DNA from 3 places in the Anoxybacillus sp. UARK-01 genome. Region 2 is predicted to be linked to each of the others. Evidence: a T-box and tRNA genes for the amino acid it is inferred to sense, from the RefSeq annotation. Region 2 holds a T-box; the other regions hold tRNA genes.
The links. A T-box is a leader RNA that pairs with one kind of tRNA and senses whether it is charged. The one in region 2 lies ahead of serS (serine--tRNA ligase), so its partner is inferred to be a tRNA-Ser.
Positions count from the first base shown of each region.

Region 1 (4,512 bases), on a different contig from region 2:
TAACGCTTCGTTTTGTTCAGTTTTCAAAGAACATTATTTGGAATGGAGCGGGTGATGGGAATCGAACCCACGACATCAGCTTGGAAGGCTGAGGTTTTACCACTAAACTACACCCGCATAATTATCAAATTTTTTATTACAAATTTCCAATACCCTAATATACCATGCCTCTTCCTCTACCAGCTTATTCTAAGATGCTTTGTGCGTCGAGGCAACTCGTCGCCTATTCAATGATGTATCGCTCGTGGCTGAGGTTTTACCACTAAACTACACCCGCATATTCGATTCAGATGGTCGGGAAGACAGGATTCGAACCTGCGACCCCATGGTCCCAAACCATGTGCTCTACCAAGCTGAGCTACTTCCCGCATGGCGCGCTCGAGAGGATTCGAACCCCTAACCTTCTGATCCGTAGTCAGATGCTCTATCCAATTGAGCTACGAGCGCAAAATATAGCTTTTTAATTATACCAAATTATCTTTTTAAAATCAAGCATGATTTTTATGCGGCCGAGAGGACTTGAACCTCCACGGGGTTGCCCCCACTAGGCCCTCAACCTAGCGCGTCTGCCATTCCGCCACGACCGCGCAAAACTTTATATGGTGCGGGTGGAGGGACTTGAACCCCCACGCCGTGAGGCGCCAGATCCTAAGTCTGGTGCGTCTGCCAATTCCGCCACACCCGCAAAAAGTGAGCCATGGAGGACTCGAACCTCCGACCCTCTGATTAAAAGTCAGATGCTCTACCTGCTGAGCTAATGGCTCATATGTAAACCTATAAACCAAATGGCTGGGCTAGCTGGATTCGAACCAGCGCATCACGGAGTCAAAGTCCGTTGCCTTACCGCTTGGCTATAGCCCATCAATTACTAATAACTTTCAGTCATGGCGGTCCCGACGGGACTCGAACCCGCGATCTCCTGCGTGACAGGCAGGCATGTTAACCACTACACTACGGGACCTTAATTTATTCGTCGACCAAAATGGAGGATGACGGGATCGAACCGCCGACCCCTTGCTTGTAAGGCAAGCGCTCTCCCAGCTGAGCTAATCCTCCTAAAGCGAGCAAAAAGGGAGGTGATGTCTTTAAACAATCCCCATCGCCTCCCGACATATAATAAACGATGACCCGTACGGGATTCGAACCCGTGTTACCGCCGTGAAAGGGCGGTGTCTTAACCACTTGACCAACGGGCCAGCACCATATATCAAAGTGGCGGAGAAGGCGGGATTTGAACCCGCGCGCCGCAAAAACGCGACCTAACGGTTTAGCAAACCGTCCCCTTCAGCCACTTGGGTACTTCTCCAATGGCTCCGCAAGTAGGATTCGAACCTACGACCTACCGGTTAACAGCCGGTTGCTCTACCGCTGAGCTATTGCGGAATAAACATAGCGCATCTCATGTAACGTCTTTTATTATAGCGATGGTTTTCTCTATTGTCAATGACTTTTTCGGATTCGTTTAGCTTCATCGCTTATCAGCGACGGCTTTTATAATTTAACATACAAATATTATAGATGTCAACACCATTTTTCCAAAATATTTTCGATCATTTTTAATCGGCCGGTACATTTTCCGCAAACATATCGTTGCAGGTCCATTCTTTTTTTTCTCTGATATGTCAAGCCACATTGCAAGCAAGCATACATATAAAACTTCCGCTGTGCTTGATGCTTTTGATGAGGCAGATGCCGACAATAGCGGGGCGCGCCTACTTGAAGAAGCAATTCTCGAAAGTCTCGATCCCGATGCCGGTATCCTTTTCCCTCTAAATGAAGATGATAATGGCATAACTCATGCTTAATAATCAAAATGAGCTCTTCTTCACCAAACGCTTCATAATATTTAGGATTCAGCTCAATATTGTGGGAATGCAATAAATATCGGCCGCCTGTCGTTCGTAAGCGCGGGTTAAACAAAGCTTGATGCTGAAATGGTTTGTTAAAACATTGCAAAGATATATTTTCAACCAGCTTCTGTAATTCATTTTGCTCCATTTTCTTTTCACCTTCTTTAGCACAGGACGACTTCTTAATACATAGATTATATACTACCTTTTTTCAAAATGGAGGTATTTCCTATGCCGACATGGTTAAAAAATCAAATGCGCCGAGCTTATTATGAGAAAAATCGCTATCAAATAAAATTATTAAACCAGTGCTGGTTTTTCTACCAAAAGAAAGAGGCTATTTCAAAAAAGCGTTAATACCACTTATTGATAAACTGGAGATGGTAACATTTGTATCAATATAGAGCTTATTTTGAACGGTGTCCAGACAACGCCGCTTCCCAGAACTATCAACGGAACTGAAAGCGGCGTTGTTCAGACTTCGTCAAGCGGATGCATGACGAAAAGCTAAATATATGGACTGGCTTTCTAATGGTGGAGTTCTCCCCCGTTGGAAGCTGGATTTCAAGCTTCCCTTATTTTGCGACAAAAACATAATGAAAGCTTTTCTATTGCTCCAATGGAAGCATCGATAACGAAATCCTCCCTTTGGAAACATCGACACTTTCCACCCAAACCTTGACCACTTCACCTACCGCTACTACGTCAAGCGGATGCTTTACATATCGCTTGCTTAGCTTAGAAATATGGACAAGCCCGTCTTGCTTTACTCCAATATCAACGAATGCCCCAAAATCGACAACATTGCGGACGGTTCCCTCCAGCTCCATTCCTTTTTGCAGATCTTCCATTTTTAAAATATCTTTTCGCAGTAACGGCTTAGGCAATTCATCACGTGGATCTCGCTCAGGACGGATTAAGGCATCGACAATATCCTTTAGTGTAAGCTCTCCGATACCAAGTGTTTCTGCTGTTTCCTTTATCGGAATGGACTGTAAAGCCCGGCGAAGAGCATCACTGCCGATATCATCTGCCGTAAATCCAATTCCTTGAAGCAATTTTTTTACCTCAGCATATCGTTCAGGATGAATAGGCGTTCTGTCTAATGGCTCATTCCCATCTACGATTCGCAGAAAACCGATACACTGCTCATACGTTTTGGCGCCAAGCCGTGGAATCGTTTTTAGCTCATTGCGGTTTTTGAACTTACCTTGTTCTTCTCTTCTTTTGACAATATTCTCAGAAACAGACTTAGATAGGCCTGATACATATTGCAAAAGAGAAACAGAAGCGGTATTGACATTTACTCCAACTTGGTTAACAACAGTCTCTACCACAAAGCCCAACGATTCTTCTAGTTTTTTTTGCGAAACATCGTGCTGATATTGGCCGACCCCGACCGATTTTGGGTCAATCTTTACAAGTTCGGCAAGAGGATCCTGAACACGCCGGGCAATGGAAACCGCGCTTCTTTCCTCTACTTGCAAATCAGGAAATTCTCTCCGCGCTAAATCCGAAGCAGAGTATACGCTTGCTCCTGCTTCATTAACAATTAAATAAAAAATCTCTTGTGGGAGCTGTTTCAACGTATCAGCTACAAATTGTTCTGTTTCCCTCGAGGCCGTCCCATTTCCAACCGCGACCATTTGTACACCATATTCCTGAATAATACGCAACATTTTTTCACGTGCTTCATCCATTTTCGATTGTGGAGGATGAGGATAGATCACATCAATCTTTAATAGCTTACCTGTTTCATCTACCACGGCCAGCTTGCAGCCTGTCCGATAGGCAGGATCCACTCCCAGTACTATTTTTCCTTTTAATGGAGGTTGAAGCAAAAGATTGCGCAAATTTTCTGCGAAAATGTGGATGGCTCTTTCCTCCGCTCGCTCTGTGAGTTCATTTCGTATATCCCGTTCAATGGACGGTTCAATCAAACGTTTATATCCATCTTCGATCGCTTCAATTATATAAAAAGCTGCTTTAGACTGTGCATTCACTATTGTTTGAGCTTTCATATACTCTATAATATCCGCAACAGGCGCCTGAATAGAAATGCGAAGCACATTTTCTTTTTCACCGCGATTTAACGCTAAAATTCGATGAGGAACAATTTTATGTACCGGTTCTTCGTACTGATAATACATTTCGTATACATTTTTTTCATCTTTCTCGACCTCTTTTGCAGTCGATACAATGATACCTTTGTTCCAAGTCTGTGTACGAATCCATTGGCGAATAGCAGCGTTATCAGAAATCTGTTCAGCGATAATATCCTTTGCTCCTTGAAGTGCGTCATCCACTGTGTACACTTCTTTTTCAGGATCCATGAATGCTGCTGCTTTTTCTTCTGGAAGCGGGCTCATGGGGCATGTAAACAGCCATTCTGCTAGAGGTTCAAGACCTTTTTCCTTTGCGATGGTCGCTTTCGTTCTTCTTTTTTGTCTGTACGGCCGGTACAAATCTTCTACTTCTTGCAGCTTTACCGCTTTTTGAATCGCGCCTTTAAGCTCTTCTGTCAATTTTCCTTGCTCATCAATCAGGCGCAACACTTCTTCCTTCCGCTTTTCAAGGTTTTGCAGGTAGCTCCATTTCTCGAGCACTTCGCGAATTTGCACCTCGTCTAACGCACCTGTCATTTCTTTTCGATAGCGAGCAA
Region 1 covers NZ_NASY01000058.1:26,917-31,428, reverse strand. The annotation lists tRNA gene B6A27_RS18220 (tRNA-Gly) at 44-117, opposite strand; tRNA gene B6A27_RS18215 (tRNA-Pro) at 292-368, opposite strand; tRNA gene B6A27_RS18210 (tRNA-Arg) at 371-447, opposite strand; tRNA gene B6A27_RS18205 (tRNA-Leu) at 505-587, opposite strand; tRNA gene B6A27_RS18200 (tRNA-Leu) at 601-685, opposite strand; tRNA gene B6A27_RS18195 (tRNA-Lys) at 692-764, opposite strand; tRNA gene B6A27_RS18190 (tRNA-Gln) at 787-861, opposite strand; tRNA gene B6A27_RS18185 (tRNA-Asp) at 886-961, opposite strand; tRNA gene B6A27_RS18180 (tRNA-Val) at 984-1,056, opposite strand; tRNA gene B6A27_RS18175 (tRNA-Glu) at 1,125-1,196, opposite strand; tRNA gene B6A27_RS18170 (tRNA-Ser) at 1,214-1,306, opposite strand; tRNA gene B6A27_RS18165 (tRNA-Asn) at 1,309-1,383, opposite strand; gene B6A27_RS18160 (SprT family protein) at 1,522-1,998, opposite strand; gene cmpA (cortex morphogenetic protein CmpA) at 2,082-2,207, shown strand; gene B6A27_RS18155 (Tex family protein) at 2,459-4,512, opposite strand, start outside.
Region 1: it has a tRNA-Ser gene. The T-box ahead of serS (serine--tRNA ligase) is inferred to sense a tRNA for this amino acid. The anticodon was not compared.

Region 2 (5,085 bases):
GACCGCTTGCCGATACGATTTATCAACTTGTCGGTGGTTTAAGATCCGGAATGGGCTATTGTGGAACAAAAAATCTAGAAGAATTGCGCGAGAAGTCACAATTTATTCGCATGACAGGTGCAGGATTGCGGGAAAGCCATCCGCATGATGTACAAATCACAAAAGAAGCTCCAAACTATTCCATTTCATAATGATTTGCCTGTTGATGTAACATTAGTAGTTTTTTCAGTGTACAAGCTTTATATGAAAGTTATAGCGCGATTGGAAAGAAGCCGCTCCATTTTTTGACTGTCAGAGGCAAGTCATAGACTTGCCTTCGTCACGCCAAAGTGTGACAGAGAGACGAGCAACAATGCATTTATCTGGAAGACGTTGTTGTTTGGCCACCTGACTGTCGAAATCAAATAGTCGCTTAGTCGAAGAAGAAGCGAAAATGTTAGTATGCCAAGTTGCATTTCGATCGCTTGAAGCGGAGGAAGGTTCCTCCGTCTATTTTTTTGTATAGGAGTATGTTACAATAACGTTTGTGTAAGGAGGGTGTAAAAGTGAAAAGAAAGAAAAGTATAATAATAGGATTAGTTTTAGTGTTCCTGCTAGCAACGGTTTTTCCATTGAATCAAAAAGTGGAGGCGGCGCAGGATCCGATAAATATTGAAGCGGATGCGGCGATACTTGTTGATGCAGGATCAGGAAGAATTTTGTACCAAAAGAATATTGATACCGTTCTTGGAATCGCAAGTATGACAAAAATGATGACAGAATATTTGTTATTAGAAGCAGTGAAACAAAAACGTGTGAAATGGGATCAAGAATATACACCAAGTGATTATGTATACCGTCTGTCACAAGATCGCGATCTATCTAATGTTCCACTAAGAAAAGATGGAAAGTATACCGTTCGTGAGCTTTATGAGGCAATGGCGATCTATTCTGCTAATGCCGCTGCAGTTGCTATCGCTGAAATTGTAGGCGGTTCAGAGGAAAACTTCGTCAGAATGATGAATGAAAAAGCGAAAAAACTGGGGTTACAAGGTTATAAATTTGTCAATGCGACAGGACTAAGCAATCAAGATTTACAAGGATTTCATCCACAAGGAACAGAAGCAAGCGAAGAAAATGTTATGTCAGCTCGTGCTGTTGCTACGTTAGCTTACCATTTACTTAAAGAGTATCCTGAAGTGTTAGAAACCTCGAGCATAACGAAAAAAACATTTAGAGAAGGCACAGACGACCAAATTAAAATGGACAATTGGAACTGGATGCTGCCAGGTCTTGTTTATGGCTATGAGGGAGTAGACGGATTGAAAACAGGATATACAGATTTTGCTGGCTACTGCTTTACAGGAACGGCGGAGAAAAACGGTGTTCGCTTTATTACGGTTGTTATGAATGCAAAAAGCAATGGCAAATCGACCATTAATGCTCGATTCGAGCAAACGAGAAAGCTATTGGATTATGCGTTCAGCAACTATTCATTAAAAGAACTTTATCCAGCAGGGTATCAACAAAAAGGTGACGCTACTTTGCCTGTAACGAAGGGAAAGGAAAAATCAGTAGCTGTTGTCACGAAAAAAACCCTTTCTCTTGTCATAAAAAATGGGGAAGACAAAAACTATAAGCCAGTATATGTGTTTGACAAGAAAAAGCTCAATAAAGATGGAGAGTTAACAGCACCGATCAAAAAAGGCGAAAAAGTTGGATACATGACGGTGCGGTATACGGGAGCTAATGATGATGATTATTTGACACCAAATGGGAAAAGTGCCGTACAGGTAGATGTTGTAGCTAAACAAAGCGTGGAAAAAGCAAATGGATTTGTATTGATGATGAGAGGAATCGGCGGTTTATTCAGCGATATTTGGACAAGTGTGACAAAGACGGTCAAAGGCTGGTTTTAAAAAGCTTCCTCCTCAAGCAGGAGGAGCTTTTTACTTTTTTTATTGTGATTTTTAAAAAAATTGAGGTAAAATAAGAAAATGTAATTAAATTATTTCTTATCGCTTTTCTTTCTTTTTTCATGAAAAAATACGATTACATGAGGTTATTAGGAGGAATCACAAGTGGCTATTACAGGTACAGAGCGTGTCAAACGCGGAATGGCGGAAATGCAAAAAGGCGGCGTTATTATGGATGTGGTAAATGCTGAACAAGCAAAAATCGCAGAAGCTGCTGGAGCTGTAGCGGTTATGGCATTGGAGCGCGTGCCAGCTGATATCCGGGCTGCAGGCGGTGTTGCTCGTATGGCAGATCCAACTGTAGTGGAAGAAGTAATGAAAGCTGTTTCCATTCCGGTAATGGCGAAAGCGCGTATTGGTCATTATGTGGAGGCAAGAGTTCTTGAAGCGTTAGGGGTAGACTATATTGATGAAAGTGAAGTTTTGACTCCTGCTGATGAAGAATTCCATATTGATAAACGCCAATTTACCGTACCATTTGTGTGCGGATGTCGAGATTTAGGGGAGGCAGCTCGTCGGATTGCTGAAGGCGCATCGATGCTGCGGACAAAAGGAGAGCCGGGAACAGGAAATATTGTTGAAGCTGTCCGCCATATGCGCAAAGTGAATGCTCAAGTGCGTAAAGTTGTGAGCATGAGTGAAGATGAGTTGATGACAGAAGCAAAAAATCTCGGCGCTCCGTTTGAAGTGCTGCTTGAGATTAAACGATTAGGCCGGTTACCTGTAGTTAATTTCGCAGCGGGTGGAGTAGCGACTCCTGCGGATGCTGCTTTAATGATGTACTTAGGAGCAGATGGCGTATTTGTAGGGTCTGGTATTTTCAAATCAGAGAATCCGGAGAAATATGCGCGTGCGATTGTTGAAGCAACGACTCATTACGAAGACTATGAACTAATTGCTCATCTTTCTAAAGGGTTAGGCGGGGCGATGAGAGGAATCGATATTTCGTCGTTATTACCTGAACAACGCATGCAAGAACGCGGCTGGTAATCAAGGGAGAAGGTTAAGATGATAAAAATTGGTGTTTTAGGTTTGCAAGGAGCTGTCCGAGAGCACGTTCAGTCGATTGAATCGTGTGGAGCTGAAGCGGCTGTCATCAAAAAAATGGAGCAGCTTCAAGAAATCGATGGTCTTATTATTCCAGGTGGCGAGAGTACGACGATGCGTCGGCTAATGGATCAATACGGTTTTATAATGCCGTTAAAGGAGTTTGCTGCACAAGGTAAACCCATCTTTGGAACGTGCGCAGGCTTGATTATGTTAGCTAAACGTATTGTTGGATATGATGAACCACATCTTGGTTTAATGGATATTACTGTTGAACGGAATTCATTTGGCCGTCAGCGGGAAAGCTTTGAAGCGGAACTGTCAATTACTGGAGTCGCTGATGATTTTGTTGGTGTCTTTATTCGTGCACCACATATTGTTGAAGTTGGAGAAGAGGTAGAAATTTTAGCAAAGCACGAGGGACGAATAGTCGCTGCGAGACAGGGACAATTTTTAGGATGCTCTTTCCATCCAGAATTAACAGAAGATTATCGAATGACACAGTATTTTATAAATATGGTTAAAGAATCGATGGAATAAAACCATTGCATCTTGCCGAACCTTGTAGTACATTATTTTTATTAAAAGTGAATGAGCGTTAAAGTGATGAAAGGAAATAGTAGCAGGAATGTTTCTCTTCAGAGAATCGGTGGGTGGTGCGAACCGATGGGAAACGCTTGTGAATCCATCCTTGAGCGAAATGCCGAACGCTTGAACGCAAGTAAGCATTTCCGGTGTCAAGCCGTTACCAATTTGAGTGGAAGACATTTTGTCTTCAATTAGGGTGGCAACGCGGGTTACTCTCGTCCCTTGGTTTAATAAGGGGACGAGAGTTTTTTATTTTAGGAATAAAAAAGGAGGAACAAGAGATGTTAGATTTGAAATTTTTGCGCACGAATTTAGCGGAAGTGAAAGAAAAGCTGAAACATCGTGGTGAAGATTTAACGGATTTTACTCGTTTTGAAGAGCTTGATCAGAAGCGGAGGGAGCTCATTGCTAAAGCAGAGGAGCTAAAAAGTAAACGGAACGAGGTATCTCAACAAATCGCTATTTTAAAGCGGGAAAAGCAAGATGCTGATCATTTGATCACTGAAATGCGTGAAGTTGGCGATCGCATTAAAGTGTTGGATCATGAATTGCGACAAGTCGAAGAGACGTTAGAGATGTTATTGCTTTCGATTCCGAATATTCCACATGAATCTGTGCCGATCGGGGAATCTGAAGAGGATAATGTGGAAATCCGCAAATGGGGAGAACCTCGTGCGTTTTCATTTGAAGCGAAGCCACATTGGGAAATTGCTGATCAGCTTGGCATTTTGGATTTTGAGCGTGCAGCGAAAGTGACAGGAAGCCGATTTGTATTTTATAAAGGATTAGGTGCTCGGTTAGAGCGAGCGCTTATTAGTTTCATGCTTGATCTGCATGTAGAAGAGCATGGATATGAAGAAGTGCTCCCTCCATATATTGTAAATCGTTCTAGCATGACAGGAACAGGTCAATTGCCCAAATTTGAAGAGGATGCGTTTCAAATTGAAAGCGAGGATTATTTTTTAATTCCTACGGCAGAAGTGCCTGTGACTAATCTGCACCGCGACGAAATTTTATCAGCAGAAGACTTGCCGCTCAACTATGTGGCATATAGTGCATGCTTCCGTTCAGAGGCAGGTTCAGCTGGCCGCGATACAAGAGGACTAATTCGCCAGCATCAATTTAACAAAGTGGAGCTTGTAAAATTTGTGAAGCCTGAGGACTCTTATGCGGAGCTAGAAAAATTAACGAGCCATGCTGAGAAGGTGCTGCAGTTGCTAGAACTGCCTTATCGTGTAATGAGCATGTGCACAGGTGATTTAGGATTTACAGCGGCTAAAAAATATGATATCGAAGTTTGGCTCCCAAGCTACGGCACTTACCGAGAAATTTCTTCTTGCAGCAACTTCGAGTCATTCCAAGCGCGCCGTGCTAATATTCGTTTTCGCCGAGATCCAAAAGCGAAACCTGAACACGTTCATACGCTTAATGGATCTGGTTTAGCTATTGGCCGGACAGTGGCCGCTATTTTGGAAAATTATCAGCAAGAGGATGG
Region 2 covers NZ_NASY01000015.1:8,718-13,802, reverse strand. The annotation lists gene guaB (IMP dehydrogenase) at 1-191, shown strand, start outside; gene B6A27_RS01695 (serine hydrolase) at 546-1,898, shown strand; gene pdxS (pyridoxal 5'-phosphate synthase lyase subunit PdxS) at 2,061-2,945, shown strand; gene pdxT (pyridoxal 5'-phosphate synthase glutaminase subunit PdxT) at 2,964-3,542, shown strand; T-box leader at 3,600-3,816, shown strand; gene serS (serine--tRNA ligase) at 3,872-5,085, shown strand, end outside.

Region 3 (5,085 bases), on a different contig from region 2:
ATAAGCAAGTAAGATCCCTCGAAGATGACGAGGTAGATAGGTCCGAGGTGGAAGCGTGGCGACACGTGCAGCTGACGGATACTAATCGATCGAGGACTTAACCAATACGAAAAGGGGAGCAAGACATCAAGAAAAGCACCGCCTATCCTTTCTTCTCTGATCTGTTATCTAGTTTTGAAAGAACAAAAAGTTCTTGACATGGGCGAAATGCTCGTTATAATAATACTTGTCTGTTTGAAATAATAAGCCTAGTGATGATGGCGGAGAGGTCACACCCGTTCCCATCCCGAACACGGAAGTTAAGCTCTCCAGCGCCGATGGTAGTTGGGGCTAACGCCCCTGCAAGAGCAGGACGTTGCTAGGCTTTATATTAAACATATTCCGCAATCGCTCAGCGACGAGCATTTCCTCTCTGAGCAAACAGCGAGTTGCCTCGACGCATTGTGCTTCTTCGAATGTCTTGAAGAGGAAGAGGCAGTAGAAAAATACGAATAATGATTCGTTAGTTTTTGTGTTTATCCACTATTCCGCAATAGCTCAGCGGTAGAGCAACCGGCTGTTAACCGGTAGGTCGTAGGTTCGAATCCTACTTGCGGAGCCATTTTGGAGAGCTGTCCGAGTGGTCGAAGGAGCACGATTGGAAATCGTGTAGACGTTAACAGCGTCTCAAGGGTTCGAATCCCTTGCTCTCCGCCACTATTTCATGTAATGGCCCGTTGGTCAAGTGGTTAAGACACCGCCCTTTCACGGCGGTAACACGGGTTCGAATCCCGTACGGGTCACTTTTAGGAGGATTAGCTCAGCTGGGAGAGCACTTGCCTTACAAGCAAGGGGTCGGCGGTTCGATCCCGTCATCCTCCACCATACATACTATTGATTGAAAAAAATATAATTTTGTCATCGCGGGGTGGAGCAGCCTGGTAGCTCGTCGGGCTCATAACCCGAAGGTCGCAGGTTCAAATCCTGCCCCCGCAACCAAATAAAACGGTTGGTCCCGTAGTGTAGTGGTTAACATGCCTGCCTGTCACGCAGGAGATCGCGGGTTCGAGTCCCGTCGGGACCGCCATAAAATATGTATGGCTCGGTAGCTCAGTCGGTAGAGCAAAGGACTGAAAATCCTTGTGTCGGCGGTTCGATTCCGTCCCGAGCCACCATTTATTTTATCCAACGCATCTTATGAATGCCGGCTTAGCTCAATTGGTAGAGACGAGCGGAGCATCGGTGAAATGACTGCGAGTTGCCTCGACGCATTGGACATCTTGAAATGTCTTGAAGAGGAAGAGGCACAGAACATGTGCTTTTATGGTTAGTTCTATAGATAAAGCCGGCTTAGCTCAATTGGTAGAGCAACTGACTTGTAATCAGTAGGTTGCGGGTTCAAGTCCTGCAGCCGGCATCGATTTATTAAAGTAATGGCGGCTATGGCGAAGTGGTTAACGCACCAGATTGTGGCTCTGGCATTCGTGGGTTCGATTCCCACTAGTCGCCCCATACATATTATCCCAAGACATTTGTGATAAAAGATTTGATAGTCGCGCGGATGTAGTTTAATGGTAAAACCTCAGCCACGAGCGATACATCATTGAATAGGCGACGAGTTGCCTCGACGCACAAAGCATCTTAGAATGAACTGGTAGAGGAAGAGGCATGGTATATCGGGACACTAGAAATTTGTAATAAAAAATTTGATAATTATGCGGGTGTAGTTTAGTGGTAAAACCTCAGCCTTCCAAGCTGATGTCGTGGGTTCGATTCCCATCACCCGCTTGTATACGGGCCTATAGCTCAGCTGGTTAGAGCGCACGCCTGATAAGCGTGAGGTCGGTGGTTCAAGTCCACTTAGGCCCATCTTTCTTTTTGTAAAGCGTTTTCTTTGCATAAAGTTTGGTGACATGTGCTGCCTATCTATAGGTGTTCTGTGAATTTCTTCTATAACATTGGTCAGTTAGCTTTTGTTTTCATCTACTATTCCGCAATCGCTCAGCGACGAGCATTTCTCCTCTGAGCAAACAGCGAGTTGCCTCGACGCATTGTACTTCTTCGAATGTCTTGAAGAGGAAGAGGCAGTAGAAAAATACGAATAATGATTCGTTAGTTTTTGTGTTTATCCACTATTCCGCAATAGCTCAGCGGTAGAGCAACCGGCTGTTAACCGGTAGGTCGTAGGTTCGAATCCTACTTGCGGAGCCATTGGAGAAGTACCCAAGTGGCTGAAGGGGACGGTTTGCTAAACCGTTAGGTCGCGTTTTTGCGGCGCGCGGGTTCAAATCCCGCCTTCTCCGCCACTGCTGAATGCAAGGCCCGTTGGTCAAGTGGTTAAGACACCGCCCTTTCACGGCGGTAACACGGGTTCGAATCCCGTACGGGTCATAAGTAAAAAGCACTGTGCTAAAGCATAGTGTTTTTTACTTTATATAAAATCATTTAAAGATAAAACGAGTGTCATCTTCAAAACACACGGGAGAAGAGATGATGCTCGATCACCGACCGTGGAAAAACGGTATAACTCTATTATGTTAACATAATAAGTTACATCATACGCCTCAAAAATATTCGTTCCTCCAATTATTTAGAGAGCAACATTTATAAAAAAACTTGATCTATATAATATTGTGCACTTCTGTTTTTGATTATTCCGAATTTTTAACTTGACAAAATGTCAAATGTAAATGAATAATAAATACAAAGAAAGGCCGACCATAAAAACAGAAAGGTCGGCATAATTTTTCTACTCATGTTCATATTCCCTAAACTCAAAATGATTCGTTAGGGCTACTCGGCTTTTTTGGTGCTTTGTTTTTTTGGCGAAGAAATTTTTCTCCGTACTCTCCATGATCATGAAAGTAAGCATGTTCAATTTGAATCGTGGAATGTTTAATTCTATATTTCCTTTCCAGCATTTCATTAATGGCTAAAATAACACAGAATGGCTGAATGTGTTCATTGATAAATACGTGAGCAGTTAAGGAATAATGGTCGGAAGAAATCGCCCAAATGTGCATGTCATGTACATCTTCTACCCCTTTAATACCGCTAATGTCAGAGCGTATTTGCTCAAGATCAAACTGCGATGGAACAGAATCCATAAGAATAAAGTACGATTCGCGGATGATTTTTGCTCCTCCTGTAAAAATAATTCCTCCTATAATCATACTAATCAATGGATCTATTAAGGCAAATTCCGTGAAATAGATGATAATAGCTGAAGCGATAACTCCGATTGAACTCAAAAGATCGCCGATAAAATGCCATAAAGCGCTTTTCACATTTAAATTTTCCTCTTCTTTTGTGCTTCTGCTAAGGACGATTGTTAAGATAAGATTAACGATCAGCCCAATTGTAGCAATTGTAAGCATCAGCTGAAAATGAACAGGCTCAGGATGAATGAACCGTCGAATTCCTTCGATAAAGATGCCAATAGCGATCATTGCAAGTGCCAATCCGTTTAAAAAGGAAGCAATAATCTCAAATCGCAAATATCCAAACGTAAATGTTTTATTGGGCTGCCGCGATGCGAGATACAGAGCAACCATACTCAAAATGAGCGCCAGCACATCTGAGGCCATATGAGCTGAATCAGAAAGAAGTGCAAGCGAATTAGATAAAACTCCGCCAATGACTTCAACAAGGGCAAAAAACAGCGTTAGGAAAAGGGTAATCCATAATGTTCGTTTTGATTTGTTTTGTTCTTTGACATGAGGCAGGTGATGATAGTCAGAGTAACTCATAGTACACCCCTTTTTTAGAATAATTATCATTAGATATTTATTATAAATTATATGCCGCAAACAAGCAATTTGCAAATCATAGCTTTGTACCATTTTTGAAAGCTTCTTATCTTAATCTTTTGTTCATAATATAGCCGCTTGTTCTCCGAGAGTGGCAAATGCCTTATTGTGTCCATCCTATAAGAGAAAGGGCATATAGCTGGAAATTGCGCGAGATAAGGGAATGTTTATCAGTCAATCATAATAAATATAGCTTGAAGATTGAGCAAAGCGACTCTAGAAAAGAATATGACGAATGTGTGCACAGAGGTTTGTAGCCTATCTTTCATCACATAAACGCGTGGCAAAGCAACAAAGTGTTCGCGAATCTAATGGTTTAGCCTGAAAAATAATATTGTTTGGACATCCAATGATTGAACAAGCAAAAGCAGGGGAAAAAGAGAATCCCTTCATCCTCTTTTTGTATGAAATTTCCTGGTGAGAATTGTCACAAAATATAAACACATTTTATCAAGGAATTTATAAATCAATGTCGAATCTAATTAAATAAATACTAATGGATAAGCCAATAAGTGAAGCAGTGTATGGCGTTGGACAATGGAAAAAAGAAGATGTTGGTTCAGAAGAAAAAACAAACTGCTTCATCTTTCATTTAACATGGAGCAATTAGGATCGTAATGAAATATTGGCAAAATAAAAAAACTATAGTGAAAGGATGAGATGCTCGTTGATAGCAACAAATCCCACAGATTTTGAGGTTCATTTGTTTCATGAAGGAAGCTTATATAAAAGCTATAAAATGTTTGGCGCTCATATCGTAAGAAATGAAGGGGTGGTTGGAACAAGATTTAGTGTATGGGCTCCTCATGCGCGTGCTGTGCGACTTGTAGGAAGCTTTAACAACTGGAACGGGAAAGATCACCCGCTTACCAAAATAAACGATCAAGGCGTATGGACCATATTTATCCCTGAAAATTTAGAGGGACACTTATATAAATATGAAATTGTTACAGAAAATGAGCAAGTACTACTTAAAGCGGATCCATATGCATTTTATTCCGAACTTCGTCCTCGTACGGCCTCTATTGTATATTCATTAGATGGATATCATTGGAATGATAAAGCGTGGCAGCGAAAGAAACGCCGCAAACCAGCTTACGATCAACCGTTATTCATTTATGAAGTTCATTTAGGTTCATGGAAAAAGAAGGAAGATGGAAGCTTTTACTCCTATCAAGAGCTAGCAGAAGAACTAATCCCTTATGTAGTGCAAAATGGGTTTACTCACATTGAACTGCTTCCCTTAATTGAGCATCCGCTCGATCGCTCATGGGGATATCAAGGAACAGGATATTAT
Region 3 covers NZ_NASY01000042.1:626-5,710, forward strand. The annotation lists partial or broken rRNA gene B6A27_RS09690 (23S ribosomal RNA) at 1-105, shown strand, start outside; rRNA gene rrf (5S ribosomal RNA) at 248-364, shown strand; tRNA gene B6A27_RS09700 (tRNA-Asn) at 527-601, shown strand; tRNA gene B6A27_RS09705 (tRNA-Ser) at 606-696, shown strand; tRNA gene B6A27_RS09710 (tRNA-Glu) at 711-782, shown strand; tRNA gene B6A27_RS09715 (tRNA-Val) at 789-864, shown strand; tRNA gene B6A27_RS09720 (tRNA-Met) at 902-978, shown strand; tRNA gene B6A27_RS09725 (tRNA-Asp) at 991-1,066, shown strand; tRNA gene B6A27_RS09730 (tRNA-Phe) at 1,079-1,154, shown strand; tRNA gene B6A27_RS09735 (tRNA-Thr) at 1,324-1,396, shown strand; tRNA gene B6A27_RS09740 (tRNA-His) at 1,416-1,491, shown strand; tRNA gene B6A27_RS09745 (tRNA-Gly) at 1,697-1,767, shown strand; tRNA gene B6A27_RS09750 (tRNA-Ile) at 1,775-1,848, shown strand; tRNA gene B6A27_RS09755 (tRNA-Asn) at 2,116-2,190, shown strand; tRNA gene B6A27_RS09760 (tRNA-Ser) at 2,193-2,285, shown strand; tRNA gene B6A27_RS09765 (tRNA-Glu) at 2,299-2,370, shown strand; gene B6A27_RS09770 (cation diffusion facilitator family transporter) at 2,754-3,728, opposite strand; gene glgB (1,4-alpha-glucan branching enzyme) at 4,444-5,085, shown strand, end outside.
Region 3: it has a tRNA-Ser gene. The T-box ahead of serS (serine--tRNA ligase) is inferred to sense a tRNA for this amino acid. The anticodon was not compared.